DNA from 3 places in the Planomonospora corallina genome. Region 2 is predicted to be linked to each of the others. Evidence: riboswitches for the same ligand, from Rfam matches in the RefSeq annotation. Region 2 holds a riboswitch; each other region holds the start of a gene.
The links. Region 2 has a riboswitch for S-adenosylmethionine ahead of ACFOWE_RS03155 (aminotransferase class V-fold PLP-dependent enzyme). Riboswitches for the same ligand answer to the same signal wherever they lie in the genome.

Region 1 (4,853 bases), on a different contig from region 2:
CTCCCACTTCCACTGCGCGATCCGCGGACCGACCCAGAACAGGTAGATCCCCAGGGTGACGGCCGAGAGCAGGAACCACTTGATCCAGTAGCCGAACAGGCCGACCGCGGATCCGGTGAACGTCAGCCGCCGGCCGTCGATGTAGGAGTGCCTGGCCCGCCACCGCTCTCGCAGCACCAGCGCGAACGGGTAGCAGATGCCCAGGGTGACCGCCGTCACCAGGAAGGCGAGGACGCCGGTGCCGAAGTAGGTCGCGGCGCCTCCGTCGAAGTGGAAGCGGCCGGAGTTGCGTGCCATGGGGTGTTCTCCTTGGTGGGAATGGCCTGATGGTCGTGGTCTTGCCGTCCGGCGGGGTGGCCGCCGTACGGGGAAGGCGCGGATGCCTGGCCTGCTCAGTCGCTGCTGCCGTACACCTTGACCTTCTCGACGCTGAAGGTGGGGACGGTGTTCGAGCCGCCGATCGAGGTCTCATAGGTGAGGCTGCCGGTGCAGGTGAGCCAGAGCTGGACCATGTCGTCGGTGACGATGTCCTCCAGCATCTCCTCGGTGCCGACGATGTGCGCCCGGTCGTCCATCTCGTACGACTGGTCGCCGGACTTCTTCGCGTGGTGCAGGTTCGCGTGGAAGGCGTCGGTGCCGGTACTGGAGTCGAACTGCACCACGTTGCCGTAGAGCAGGTACTTGCGGCCGACGTAGTCGTCGGGGTTCTTGATCAGCTTCTTGAACTCCCGCGCGATCAGCGTCTCGTAGTCGCCGCTCCTGAACGGCGCGGCGGTCGGTGAGGAGGTCTCCGGCTCCGACTCCGGGGATGGGGACGGGGACGGGGACGGGAGGCCGACCGCGGGGTCGTCGTCGTCATCGTCGTAGGTGGAGACCACGCCGTCGCCGTCGTTGTCGGCGGGGGAGGGGCGGGCCGTCACCGTGGCGGTGGCCGTGACGGTGACCGTCGCGGCCGGTCGCGCCGCGCTCGCGAGTTCGCTCCCGGCCGCGTTTCCGCAGGCCGTGAGTGTCGCCGCGCAGAGGCAGGCGGCGGCGAGAAGCGCGGCCCGCCGGAGGGCGGTGTTCCGGCCGATGGCCGTCCTGACGGCGGTGTTCCGGCCGGGGAGCTTCTGGAGGGCGGCCTTCCGGAGGGCGGGCTTCTGGAAGGCGGCATTCCGGATGCCCGCCTCAGGAGCGCAGGCCTGCTGAACGCCGGTCTTCGGGGTCTCGGTCCGCTGGATGCGCATGGGACACATCCCTTCGTGCTGGTCCCCATGCCGGGCATGGAGGGGGTGGATACGTGGCCGCCGTCCCGGCGGCGGGACGCGCGTGCGGGCGGCTCGGCCCTGTCCGGGGCCGCTCGGCGCGTGCCCCTGCCGTCTCCCGGCGGTCGCGGCTCCGAGCCGGAGCGCTCCGCCGTACCGGACGGCGGGCGGGGGCGGACGGGCGGGAGGGCGGCGGGCGGGCGCCGCCTGGGGAGGGCCGGTTCTCGGTGCGGGTCAGTTCTTGGTGCAGGTCAGGACGATGGTCGTGCCCACCTTGACCTTGGTGCCGGCGCGGTGGGACTGCTTGGTGACCGTCCAGTTCTCCGGGAGGATCACGAAGGTGTCGTACTCGTCCTGGGAGCCGAGCTTGATCTCCTCGTACTCGTCCCAGCCGTGGTCGACGAGCCACTCCTGCGCGACGGCCGCGTTCTGACCGGTGAAGTCCGGCAGCTTCACCTGCGCGGGCTCGTCCACCTGCGGCTCCGGCAGCCCGGCGTTCTCCTCGGTGGACTCCTCGACGGCGGGCTTGGCAGCGGGCTTGGCGGCGGCGGGCTCCCCGGCCGGAGCCTTGGCCTGGGCGGTCTCGGTGACGGTCGGCGCGGGCGCGGCTTCGGCGGCCGTGCCGTCCGGTCCGGCGATCGCGACACCGCCGAGGCATCCGGCGCCGAGCGCCACGACCGCGATCAGGCAGGCGGCCAGCCCGGACACGCCCCGGCCCGGCTGCTTCGGCGGATACGGCTGGTGGTGGGGCTGCGTCATGGCGCTCTCCCTGGGTAGGGGAACCGGGATCGGCTCTTTGTGGACACCAGTAAATCACTTGTGAACTGTAAACACAACTAGGAGCTGTGAACATCGGGGATCTTGCGCCTGGCTGGTGTTACGCATTTCCTTATGGATGGATCTGCTTGGAGTGCACGATTGACGACCGGCTGGGCGGGCGTTATGGTCCCGGCAGGTCATGAGCTCCAGCGCCAAGCCCCGGTTCGCTGGACGGCACCCCGCTCGCCGCGGGTGCCCCGGGTGACGACCTGCTCCGCGCGAGGTGCGCGGAGAACGGCGGATCACCGGAGCCCTCGGCCACCGGGGTCCGGACCAGGACCCTGGAGGCGCACCATGCCCGTCCCCGGCCACCTACCGCTCCGCCACCGGCGCTGCCCGAGCTGCGACGTCGACTTCGGCGCCATCGCCGACGTCCGCGACCTCGTCCTCCACGAGGGCGCCGGCTTCTGGTACGGCGAGTGCCTCATCTGCGGCTGCCGCTGGCAGGTGCACCCGCCGGGCAGCCCCGAGCACGGGCTCGCCCAGGCCGTGGTGGCCGACCGTCCGGCGGAGCACCTGGCGCCCGAGCAGGCCTGGCGGCGCGGGGCGATCCGCATCACCGGCCCCGACGGCACGCTCTGGGACGTCCGTCGGACCTCAGACGCCCGGCCGGGAGCCGACGCGGAGGACCGGGAGGGCGCCGATGCGGAGGTCCGGGAGGAAAGCGAGCCCGGTGGCCGGGTGGGCGCCGAGCCCGATGGCCGGGCGGAATCCGGGCCCGAGGCCCACCCCTTCACCGGGATCGTGTATGTGCTCACCGCATGGAACCCGCACGGGGCCACCCTGCCCCTCAAGCCCAACGTGGAGGCGCACCGGCGGCTGCTGGCCGAGATCCACGGGAACCGCGTCCCCGCGGGCCGGCTGCCCGCCGTACTGGAGGCGTCCTGCTACGACCCGGACGGCTACCACTCCTCCTACGGCTGGGCCGAGCAGGCCGTCGCGTTCGCCGACGCCGACGAGGAGGCGGTGCTGGAGCTGGCCCGCGACTTCGGGCAGCCCGCCGTACTGCGCTGGACCGCCGACCGGCTCACCGCCGTTGCTACTCGCGACGGGAAGCCGCTGGGCCCGCCCTGCCCCACGGTGGCGACCCGGCTGCCGGTGAGACCATGCCCCATGACCGGTGAGACGCGCACCAAGGTGTACTGCGGCTCCGGCGCCCCGGATATCGCAGCCGGAGCCTCACCGCCTTGCGGTATCCGTGCCCACAGGACGACACGAGAGCGTTGTCCAGAAGCGGTCGCCGCTGTCTGCCGCCCAGACTGTCGCATCGGACGGTCGTCAACCGGTCGTCTTCGCGGATCGGGCGGACGAGGGAGCCATGATCTCCGACAATGGGGCAGCGACCAGAAGGGTGATCGATCGGTTCCTGGCGAGGACCGGGGATCGAGGAGGAGGCCGACCGCGTGGAGGAGAACATGGGGACCGCCGCTTGGCCCGTCTACAGCCCCTTTGCCCGCGAGCACTACGGCCATGGTCTGGAAGCGGGCAGGGCCGAGGGCAGGCTCGAAGGCATGGTGGAAGAAGCGGCCCGGGTGGTCCTGCTGGTGCTGGCCGCCCGTGGTCTGGAGGTGCCGGACGACACCCGTGCCCGGATCACCGCCTGCACCGACCTCGCCCTGCTGGAGGTCTGGGTGATCCGCGCGGCGACCGTCCAGAGCGTGCACGATTTGTTCGGTGAGGCAGGCGGAGAGGACCGCTGACGGATCCTCGTACGGTGTGCGTCGTTCCCGGGAGTGCTGATGGGTTCTCCGGGCCTGCTCGTTCTCCAGGAGATCGGCCGGGTAAGGGGGGCGGACATCGGCTGTGAACTTCAGGGTCATCTGGCGCAGACGATCTTCAGGAGTGCACAATCTCCGGTGTGAAGGCGTATGTCGGGGTGACGGACACCGAGTGGTACCGCTTCCTGGCGGCCCGGCCCGGCCCGGGGTGAGTGAGGTCAACTTCTGGCGTCCGTCCGGGGCGCGGGAGTTCAAGGTCCTCGACCACGGCGAGCCGTTCTTCTTCAAGAGCCACCATCCGCACAACCGCGTGGTCGGCGGCGGCTTCTACAGCGGCTTCGCCCGGCTGCGGCTCTCGGAGGCGTGGGAGTTCTTCGGTGAGGGCAACGGCGCCGCGAGCCTGGGCGAGCTGCGCCGACGCGTCGGCCGCTACCGCAGCGAGCCGATGCGGCCCGGCGACGACCCGGTGATCGGCTGCGTCATCGTCCGAGACGTCTGCTTCTTCCCCGAGGAGACGCCCGCCGGGCCGCCGCCGGACTTCGCCCCCAACATCGTCCAGAGCAAGGGCTACGACCTGGCGGTCCATCCCGAGGTGACCTACTTCCACGGCCTCCTCGCCCGCATGGGCGTCGGAGTGGAGGTCGACCTGTCGGAGCCGTGGCACCACGACGGCCCGGTCTACGGCGACCCGCGGCTGGCTCCCCGGCGGCTCGGCCAGCGGGCGTTCCAGGCCGTCGTCCTGCACGCCTACGAGCGGCGCTGCGCCGTCACCGGCGACAGGATCCGGCCGGTCCTGCAGGCGGCGCACATCCGCCCGGTCTCCGCCGGCGGCCAGCACCGGCTGGACAACGGGCTGCTGCTCCGCTCGGACGTGCACACCCTCTTCGACCGCGGCTACCTGGCGGTGGACCCGAGGTACCGGCTCCGGGTCAGCCCCCGGCTGCGGGAGGAGTTCGGCAACGGCGAGGAGTTCTACCGGCGGGCGGGAACGGAGATCGCTGTCCCCGCCCACCGCCGGGACCGGCCCAGCGCCGAGGTCCTCGAATGGCACCTCGACGAGGTCTTCCTCGCC
Region 2 (4,853 bases):
CAGGTGGCCGGGGAGCATCTCGCGCAGCACCTGGACGTTGTTGAAGGAGGCCGAGCGGAGCTTCATCCGCCACGGGGTCTTCTCGCCGCGTGAGACCAGGTAGTAACCGTTGACGCCCAGGGGGTTCTCCGTCCAGGCGTAGGTGTGGCCCTCGGGGACCTTGAGCACCTTGGGCAGGCGCTGGTTGACCGGTCCCGGAGGCAGCTCGCGGAGCCGTTCCAGGCAGGCGTCGGCCAGGTCGAGGGAGACCTTGACCTGCTCCAGCAGCACCTCGAACCGGGCGTGGCAGTCACCGGCCGTGCGGGTGACGACCCTCACCGGCAGCTCGCCGTAGGCCAGGTAGGGGTCGTCGCGGCGCAGGTCCATGTCCACGCCGGAGGCGCGGGCGATCGGGCCGCTCACGCCGTACTGCATGATCTGCTCGCGGGTGAGCACGCCGACGCCGCGCGTGCGGGCCGTGAAGATCTCGTTGCCGATGAGCAGGCCCTCGATGTCGGGCAGCCGGCGGCGCACCTCCGCGACGGCCTGCCCGGCCCGGCCGAGCCAGCCCTCGGGCAGCTCCTCCTTCAGGCCGCCGACCCGGTTGAACATGTAGTGCATGCGCCCGCCGGAGATCTCCTCCATGACGGCCTGGAGCGTCTCGCGCTCCCGGAACGCGTAGAAGACCGGGGTCATCGCGCCCAGCTCCAGCGGGTAGGAGCCGAGGAACATCAGGTGGTTGAGGACCCGGTTGAGCTCGGCCAGGAGCGTCCGGGCCCAGACGGCCCGGACCGGGACCTCCATGCCGAGCATGCGCTCGACGGCCAGGACCACGCCCAGCTCGTTGGCGAACGCCGACAGCCAGTCGTGCCGGTTGGCCAGCACGATGATCTGCCGGTAGTCCCGGACCTCGAACAGTTTCTCCGCGCCCCGGTGCATGTAGCCCACGATCGGCTCGGCCGCGCTGATCCGCTCGCCGTCCAGCGTCAGCCGCAGCCGCAGCACGCCGTGCGTGGACGGGTGCTGCGGGCCGATGTTGAGGACCATGTCCTCGGTCGCGAGCTCCTTGCCGCCGGCGCCGCCGCCGACGAGTGAGGCTCCGGCACCGATTCCCACGACCCGTTCCGTCATGGGGCCATCATCCCCCAGCGGGGGCCCGCCGGGTCCACCCGGCGGGGGTCACTTCGGCGCCGCGGCGCCGCGACGGGAGACGATCTCCTCCAGGGCGCGGACGAGACGGTCGACGTGCTCGTCGGTGGTGCCGATGCCGATCGAGGCGCGGAGCGCGGAGACCGTCGTGTCCTCGCAGCCGCCGTCCTTCACCCCGCCCAGCAGGTGCCGGACGAACGGGTGGGCGCAGAACTTCCCGTCGCGCACGCCGATGCCGTACTCGTCGGAGAGGGCCTCGGCGACCTCGCGGGCGGTCAGGCCCTCCACCACGAAGGAGACGATGCCGACGCGCGGGTGGTCGGGGCCCCACAGGGAGAGCTCGTGCACGCCCTCGACCGCGGCCAGGCCCGCGCGGAGCCTGCCGAGCAGGCGCTCCTCCTCGCGGACCAGCGCCGTCCAGCCGGTGGCGCTCAGCGCGTCGCAGGCGGCGGCCAGGGCGACGGCGCCCAGCACGTTGGGAGTGCCCGCCTCGTGCCGGGCCTCGGGGTCGTCGTGCCACTCGACGCCCCCGACGCCCCCGCCGTCGCCGCCGTCCCCGACGCCTCCGCCGCCCACGGAGCGCACCGCCCCGCCGCCCTTGAGGTACGGCTCGGCCTCCGCGAGCCAGTCGGGGCGGCCGACGAGCGCGCCCGTGCCGAAGGGTGCGTAGAGCTTGTGCCCGGAGAAGACCACGTAGTCCAGGTCGAGCGCGGTCAGGTTGAGGCGGCGGTGCGGGACGAGCTGGGCCGCGTCGACGAGGATGCGGGCGCCGTGCCGGTGGGCGACGTGCGCCAGGGCGGCGATCGGCCACAGCTCGCCGGTGACGTTGGAGGCGGCGGTCACCACGAGCAGCTTCGGGCCCTCGATGCCTGTGAGGGCCTCGTCGACCGCGCGGACGGCCTCGCCGGGGAAGGCGGGCGGCGCCAGCCGTACGGCGCCGGCCCAGGGCAGCAGCGAGGCGTGGTGCTCGGAGTCGAAGACCACGACGGTGGTGCCCTCCGGCAGGGCGCGGGCCAGCAGGTTGACGGCGTCTGTGGTGTTGCGGGTGAAGACCACCGCGTCGCCGGGGCGGGCGCCGACGAAGGCGCGGACCGTGTGCCGGGCCTGCTCGTAGCGGGCCGTGGTGAGTTGCGAGGCGTAGCCGGCGCCCCGGTGGACGCTGGAGTAGGCCGGGAGCGCGGCGGCGACGGCGGCGCTCACCGGCTCGAGACAGGGGGCGCTGGCGGCGTAGTCGAGGTTGGCGTAGGGGACGAGCCTGCCGCCCCGGACGGGGACGGCGAGGTCGGCGCCGAGCACGGGAGGGATGGGCCGGTCGCCGGCGGCCCGCCGGACGGGCTCCGGAGCGGCGGCGGGGGCGGCGGGGGCGTCGGTGGTGAAGATGCCGAGCAGGGACACGCCAGGACTCCTTCGAGGTCATCGGACCCCAAGCCCCTGCGAGGCGTGGCGATGGTGCGTGGAGCCCGCGCTTGACCGGCGCCACTCCGGCGCCGGACCAGGTCCTCACCCGGGGCACCCCGCCGCGGACGCGAGGGTTGCCGGCCAGCGAGCCGGGGCTTGTCACTGGCACTCATGACCTACCGCGAACTATAACCATCCCGGCCCGCCGGTCCGCAAGTCGGACACGGAATGGTGTCGGCCGCCTCGGGCAGGAACCTCCGGAGCCCGCCGATCGTCTATGCGGCGTGACCGGCTGGAACACCACGACCCCTCGGAGGAGACGGCGATGGACTGGGTGGCAGACCCGCAGATCTGGATAGGGTTCCTCACCCTCGTCGGCCTGGAGATCGTCCTCGGCATCGACAACGTCATCTTCATCTCGATCCTGGCGGGCAAGCTCCCGCCGGAGCAGCGTGACAAGGCGCGCAAGCTGGGGCTGCTCGCCGCGCTGCTCAGCCGCCTGGCGCTGCTGCTGGCCCTCTCCTGGGTCATACGGCTCACCGCCCCGCTCTTCGAGGTCCTCGGGCAGGAGATCTCGGGCCGCGACCTGATCCTGATCCTGGGCGGCCTGTTCCTGATAGGGAAGAGCGTCTTCGAGATCCACGACAACCTGGAGGGCAAGTCCGGCCACGCCGGAGGGAAGGTCGCCTCCTCCTTCGCCGCGGTGATCGTGCAGATCATGATCCTGGACATCGTCTTCTCGCTCGACTCGGTGATCACCGCGGTCGGCATGGTGGACGAGATCGGCGTCATGGTCGCGGCCGTCGTCGTCTCGGTCCTGGTGATGCTGTTCGCCTCCGGGCCGATCAGCCGCTTCGTGGACCGGCACCCGAGCATCAAGATGCTCGCCCTGTCCTTCCTGATCCTGATCGGCGTCGTGCTCCTGGCCGAGGGCTTCGAGCAGCACATCCCCAAGGGCTACATCTACTTCGCGATGGCCTTCTCGCTGCTGGTGGAGATGCTCAACATCCGCATGCGGAGCAAGCCGGGCGCCGAGGAGCCGGTGGAGCTGCACCACCGCTACGAGGAGGAGAAGCCCGCCGAGGGGTAGACGGGGCGCGTTCCCGGATTACGATGCGAATGTGAAGTTTGATCCTTGGAGTCCGGAATTCGTCGCCCATCCCTATGACGTCTACGCCGAGCTGCGCCGCGAGCGGCCGGTCGGCTTCTTCGAGCCGACCGGCCAGTGGCTGATCGCCCGGCACGCCGACGTCAACGCGCTGCTGCGCGACCGCAGGCTCGGCCGGTCGTACCTGCACACGGCCACCCACGCGGAGTTCGGCCGGCCCGACGACCCGGAGTTCCAGGAGCCGTTCTGGCGGGTGGTCCGCGCCGGGATGCTCGACGTGGAGCCGCCGGTCCACACCCGCCTGAGGAGGCTGGTCTCCAAGGCGTTCACCCCCCGCATGGTCGAGGCGCTCCGGCCCAAGGTCGCCGAGCTCGCCGGCGGGCTCGTGGACCGCTTCGCCGAGCGCGGCGGAGGCGATCTCATCGCCGAGGTGGCCGAGCCGCTCCCGGTGACCGTGATCGCCGAGATGCTCGGCGTGCCCGAGGCCGACCGGCACCTGCTGCGCCCCTGGTCCGCCGACATCTGCGGGATGTACGAGCTCAACCCCTCGGTCGAGGCCCAGCACACCGCCGTGCGCGCGGCGGAGGAGTTCTCCGCCTACCTCGTCGACCTGGCCCGCCACCGCAGGGAGAACCCCGGCGACGACCTGATCAGCGCCCTCGCCCAGGTCGCCGACGAAGGCGACAGGCTCACCGAGGAGGAACTGGTCGGCACCTGCGTGCTGCTGCTCAACGCCGGGCACGAGGCCACGGTCAACACCACCGGCAACGGCTGGTGGGCCCTGTTCCGCAACCCCGCCGAGCTGGAACGGCTCCGCGCCGACCACGGCCTGATCCCGACCGCGATCGAGGAGCTGCTGCGCTGGGACACCCCGCTGCAGATGTTCGAGCGCTGGGTGCTGGAGGACATCACGGTCGGCGGGGTCGACATCCCGCGCGGTTCCGAGGTGGCCCTGCTGTTCGGCTCGGCCAACCGCGACCCCGAGGTCTTCGACGATCCCGACCGCCTCGACCTGGGCCGCGCGGAGAACCCGCACATCTCCTTCGGCGCCGGCATCCATTTCTGCCTGGGCGCGCCGCTGGCCCGGATCGAGCTGGCCGAGTCGTTCGGGGCGCTGCTGCGCCGGGCCCCGAAGATGGAACTCGCCGCCGAGCCGGTCTGGGGCCCGGGCTACGTCATCCGGGGCCTGGAGGCTCTGCACGTGCGCGTCTGAGGGGCG
Region 3 (4,853 bases), on a different contig from region 2:
ACCGCCTGGGAGATCCCCAGGTCGAGGCGGAGCAGAGGCAGGGCCGCGCTGAGGCCGTACAGATAGGTGGCGAAGGCGCCGAGCTGGAGGTAGATGAGCCAGGTGGCGCGATCACGGGTCAGTCGGACGGGCGCGACCGTGGACACCTGCTACCCCCGAGTGGACGAAATCCGAAATGTCCACTGAAACTATCTCACCGGGCTATCTCGCCTGACCGGGTGACCAGCCGAGGGCCGCGAGCTGCTCGGCGAACCACAGGTGCGGGGGGAGCGCGGCGGCCGCGGCGGCCAGCCGGGCGCCCCGCCGGCACCGCTCCTCCTCGGCCATGACCAGCCCCTCGTGCAGGGCGCCGGCCGTGGCCGTGACGTCGTAGGGGTTGACCAGCAGGGCGTCCTCGCCCAGCTCGGCGGCGGCGCCCGCCTCCCGGGAGAGCACGAGCACGCTGCGCGGGGCCAGGATCGGGCCCTCCTTGGCCACGAGGTTCATGCCGTCGCGGATGGGGTTGACCAGCAGCACGTCGGCCATCCGGTAGGCCGCCAGGGAGCGCGGGTAGTCGTCGTTGACGTTGAGGATGAGCGGGTCCCAGTCCTCGGTGGCGTACTCGTCCTCGATCTCCTTGGCGCAGCGCTGCACCGCCGCGGTGTACTCCCGGTACTCGGGCAGGTCGTGCCGGGACGGGTAGGCGAAGGCCAGGTGCACGACCCGGCCGTGCCACTCCGGATGGGCGGCCAGGAACTCCCGGTAGGCGGTCAGCCCGCGGACGATGTTCTTCGACAGCTCGGTCCGGTCGATCCGCACGATCAGTCTGCGGTCGCCGACCTGGTCGCGCAGGGCGGCCAGGTGCGATTCGACGTCGGGCTCGCTCGCCCTGGCCCAGAGCGCCTCGCCGTCCACCCCCAGCGGGTGCACGCCGATCCGGGTGGTCCGGCCGCCGTGGGAGACGGTGTGGCCGTCGCGGTCCACCTCCGCGCCGAGGATCGCCTCGCAGCAGTCCATGAACGCCTCGGCCCACCGCACGGTGAGGAAGCCCGCGTGGTCGGCCCCCAGGATGCCCTCCAGCAGCTCGGTCGCGACGTCGTCCGGGAGCAGGGAGAAGTACTCCGGCGGGGCCCACGGGGTGTGCGAGAAGTGCGCGATGCTCACGTCGGGCCGCTCGATGCGGAGCATGGCCGGGGTCAGGCTGAGGTGGTAGTCCTGCACCAGCACCTGCGCGCCGTGCGCGGCCTCCTCGGCCAGCGCCACCGCGAACGCGGCGTTGTAGGACTGGTAGGACTCCCACTCGCGGCGGAAGCGGGCGTCGAAGTGCGGGGTGTTGGCGGTGTCGTAGAGCAGGTGGTGGACGAACCAGAGCGTGGAGTTGGCCACCGCGTTGTAGGCGCGGTGGAAGGTCGCCGGGGGGATGTCGAGCATGCGCAGCGCGCCGGTGTCGTATCCCGCCCGGTCGAGGCGGCCACCGGGCGCCTGCCGTACGGCGGCGCGGTCGCCGTCGGAGAGCGCGGCGCAGACCCAGAGCAGGTCCAGCTCCTTGGCCACCTCCGACAGGCCGGACACCAGCCCGCCGCCGCCCCGGCGCATGGAGAGCGAGCCGTCCTCCGAGACGGTGAACGAGACGGGGCCACGATTGGACGCCACCAGGATCGTGTTCATGCTTTCCTCGACTAGGGAGACAGGCCCCTTCAGCTTCTACGCCTACTGCGGACGCCGGGGGATCGGCCCGCCTTGGGGGATGCTTGCCTCAGAGGTTAACCAAACATTTCCGTCGACCATAGGATGTCCGGCGACGGTGACCGCTGATTGGGGCTCGTGATGGCGCTGGACGAGACGACCGAGGGACTGGCCCGGGCGGCGGCCCAGGGCGACCATCGGGCTCTGGGCGAGCTGCTGCGGCGCATCGAGCCCGACGTGCTGCGGCACTGCAACCGGATCCTCCCCTACCGGCAGGACGCCGAGGAGGCGTGCCAGGACACCCTGCTGGCGGTGGCCCGCAACATCGGCCGCTTCGAGGGCCGGGCCCGGTTCAGCACGTGGCTGCACATCGTGACGGCCAACTGCGCGCGGACCACCTACCGCTCGCTGAAGCGGCGCGCGGCCGAGCAGAGCTCCGAGGAGCTGCCGCTGCAGAAGCCCGACGTCGCCCGGGTGAGCGTGATCGCGGGCTCCCGGCTGGACCTGCTCGACGTGATGGAGGCGCTGGAGGCGTCCAAGCCCGACCTGGCCCAGGCGCTGGTGCTGCGCGACATCTGCCAGCTCGACTACAACGAGGTGGCCGAGCAGCTCGGCATCCCGCTGGGCACCGCCAAGTCCCGCATCCACCAGGCGCGCAAGTACGTCCAGGGGGCGCTGGGCGAGGCCTACGGGTCCTGACGCCCTCGCGGCCCTGCGGCGCGGCCCGGTTCGCGTCCGTCAGGTAACACGATCCGTCTCGCGAAGTGAGACGGTTGGTCGGAGCGGCGAAAAGCCGGGGTAGAGTGCTTTCAACCTGCTCAACGGGTTCGACAACTGAATACGTGCTCATCCAGAGGGGTGGAGGGACCGGCCCTGCGAAGCCCCGGCAACCCTCCCGGTTCAAGACTCGTGATCTGACGAGGTCGGCCGGGACAGGTGCCAATTCCGGTCTGTGACCAAGGTGGTCGCAGACGAAGATGAGGGAAAGGCCTCGCTTCATGGCGCTTGCAACCGCTGAAACCACCGCCGCTTCGCTCGACTTCGGCCCCGCCGTGGCCCTGTCCTGTCGCGAGTGCGGCGCCCGTTACGACCTCGGCCCGGACTTCGCCTGTACCGAGTGTTTCGGCCCGCTCGAGATCGCCTACGAGCTGCCCCGGGTGACCCGCGAGGAGATCGCCGCCGGGCCGAGCAACATCTGGCGCTACCGCTCGCTGCTCCCGGTCCCGGCGGACGTCGCCTCCAAGCGGAACATGGCCCCCGGCTGGACCAAGCTGGTCAAGGCCGACAACCTCGCCCGCGAGCTGGGTGTCCGCGCACTCCACGTGAAGGACGACTCCGGCAACCCCACGCACTCCTTCAAGGACCGGGTGGTGGCCATCGCCGTCGAGGCGGCCCGCAACTTCGGCTTCCACACCCTGTCCTGCTCCTCCACCGGCAATCTCGCCGGCGCGGTCACCGCCGCCGCGGCCCGCGCCGGCCTCGACGCCTGCGTCTTCATCCCCGCCGACCTGGAGGAGGCCAAGATCGTCATGGCCTCGGTGTACGGCGGGCGCCTCGTGGCCATCGACGGCACCTACGACGACGTGAACCGCTTCTGCTCCGAGCTCATCGGCGACGAGCTGGGCGACCGGTGGGGCTTCGTCAACGTCAACCTCCGCCCCTACTACGCGGAGGGCTCCAAGACGCTCGCCTACGAGATCGCCGAGCAGCTCGGCTGGCGGCTCCCCGACCAGATCGTCGTCCCGGTGGCCTCCGGCTCCCAGCTCACGAAGATCGACAAGGGCTTCAAGGAGCTGATCGCCCTCGGCCTCGTCGAGGACAAGCCGTACAAGATCTTCGCCGCCCAGGCCGAGGGCTGCTCGCCGGTCTCCGCGGCCTACAAGGCCGGTCACGACGTGATCCGCCCGGTCAAGCCCGACACGATCGCCAAGTCGCTGGCGATCGGCAACCCGGCCGACGGGCCGTACGTGCTGGACATCGCCCGGCGCACCGGCGGCGCGGTGGAGGACGTCACGGACGCGGAGATCGTCGACGCGATCCGGCTGCTGGCCCGGACCGAGGGCATCTTCGCCGAGACGGCGGGCGGTGTCACCGTCGGCGTGCTGCGCAAGCTGGTCGCCGAGGGCCGGCTCGACCCGGACGGCGAGACGGTCGTGCTGAACACCGGTGAGGGGCTCAAGACCCTCGACGCGGTTTCCGGGCACGCGCGTCCCACCGCCGTGATCCGGCCTTCTCTCGACGCATTCCGTACCGCCCTCGCCTGAGAACTCCTGAAAGGTACTCGACCATGAGCGTTTCCGTGCGGATTCCGACGATTCTTCGGACTTACACCAATGGTGCCGCGGAGGTGAGCGGGGAAGGGGCGACCCTCCGGGAGGTCCTGGAGAAGCTCGACGCCGACTATCCCGGCATCGGTGCCCGGATTCTCGATGAAACGGGCAAGATCCGGCGTTTTGTCAACGTCTATGTGGGAGAAGAGGACGTCCGTTTCGCGGACAACCTCGACACCGCCACGCCGCCCGGCGTTCAGGTCTCCATCATTCCGGCGGTCGCCGGAGGCTGACCCGCACCCCGCGCCTCCGGGCGTCCGCCGCTCGACGGGGCGCCGTCACGACACCCGCACCGGCCTCGGCCGCGTGCGGGTGTCGTGTTTTGTGACGAGGGTTCATATCTGGGACATCAGGAAATAATGGAATTTTGAACTAAATTACAGCTAGAGTAAAAGTTTGTTCTCGTGCCGAAGTCATGGCTAAACGGATGATTGATGGATTGACTCTGTTGCCCCACGGTGTCCCACAGGTATGGTCGAGAACGATCGATGGGGCGATGGCCTTCGCCGCGGAGATCGAAGACTTCGCGAGTGGAATGGGCGTGGTCTTCAAGGTCGGTAAGAGGAGTCGGAAGTGGCGCAGGGCACCGTCAAGTGGTTCAACGCGGACAAGGGCTACGGCTTCATCGCGGTAGACGGTGGTAAGGATGTGTTCGTCCATTACTCCGCGATCCTGATGGACGGCTACCGGGCGCTCGAGCAGGGCCAGCGGGTCGAGTTCGAGATCACCCAGGGGCAGAAGGGTCCGCAGGCGGAGGCCGTCCGGACCGTCTGATCCGGTCGTCCGCCCGGTCGCGGGAAGAGGTCGGAAGGTCCCGCGGCACCGCAGTCCGTCGGACCTTCCCGCACGTCGGCCCGG

Region 1: it holds a riboswitch for S-adenosylmethionine, as region 2 does, so the genes downstream of both, ACFOWE_RS27135 (hypothetical protein) here and ACFOWE_RS03155 (aminotransferase class V-fold PLP-dependent enzyme) in region 2, are expected to answer to the same signal.
Region 3: it holds a riboswitch for S-adenosylmethionine, as region 2 does, so the genes downstream of both, thrC (threonine synthase) here and ACFOWE_RS03155 (aminotransferase class V-fold PLP-dependent enzyme) in region 2, are expected to answer to the same signal.

Annotation. Positions count from the first base shown of each region.
Region 1 is NZ_JBHSBM010000040.1:63,002-67,854, forward strand. Features, by position in the region: gene ACFOWE_RS27120 (DUF898 family protein) at 1-297, opposite strand, end outside; gene ACFOWE_RS27125 (hypothetical protein) at 393-1,226, opposite strand; gene ACFOWE_RS27130 (PASTA domain-containing protein) at 1,479-2,003, opposite strand; SAM riboswitch class IV at 2,199-2,307, shown strand; partial or broken gene ACFOWE_RS27135 (hypothetical protein) at 2,358-3,008, shown strand; gene ACFOWE_RS27140 (hypothetical protein) at 2,978-3,196, opposite strand; gene ACFOWE_RS27145 (hypothetical protein) at 3,479-3,763, shown strand; gene ACFOWE_RS27150 (HNH endonuclease) at 3,990-4,853, shown strand, end outside.
Region 2 is NZ_JBHSBM010000009.1:51,868-56,720, forward strand. Features, by position in the region: gene ACFOWE_RS03150 (NADH-quinone oxidoreductase subunit D) at 1-1,110, opposite strand, end outside; gene ACFOWE_RS03155 (aminotransferase class V-fold PLP-dependent enzyme) at 1,159-2,523, opposite strand; SAM riboswitch class IV at 2,586-2,703, opposite strand; gene ACFOWE_RS03160 (TerC family protein) at 2,852-3,616, shown strand; gene ACFOWE_RS03165 (cytochrome P450) at 3,648-4,847, shown strand.
Region 3 is NZ_JBHSBM010000019.1:29,332-34,184, reverse strand. Features, by position in the region: gene ACFOWE_RS18550 (MFS transporter) at 1-146, opposite strand, end outside; gene ACFOWE_RS18545 (alpha,alpha-trehalose-phosphate synthase (UDP-forming)) at 202-1,647, opposite strand; gene ACFOWE_RS18540 (RNA polymerase sigma factor) at 1,807-2,364, shown strand; SAM riboswitch class I at 2,509-2,649, shown strand; gene thrC (threonine synthase) at 2,664-3,929, shown strand; gene ACFOWE_RS18530 (MoaD/ThiS family protein) at 3,953-4,228, shown strand; gene ACFOWE_RS18525 (cold-shock protein) at 4,569-4,769, shown strand.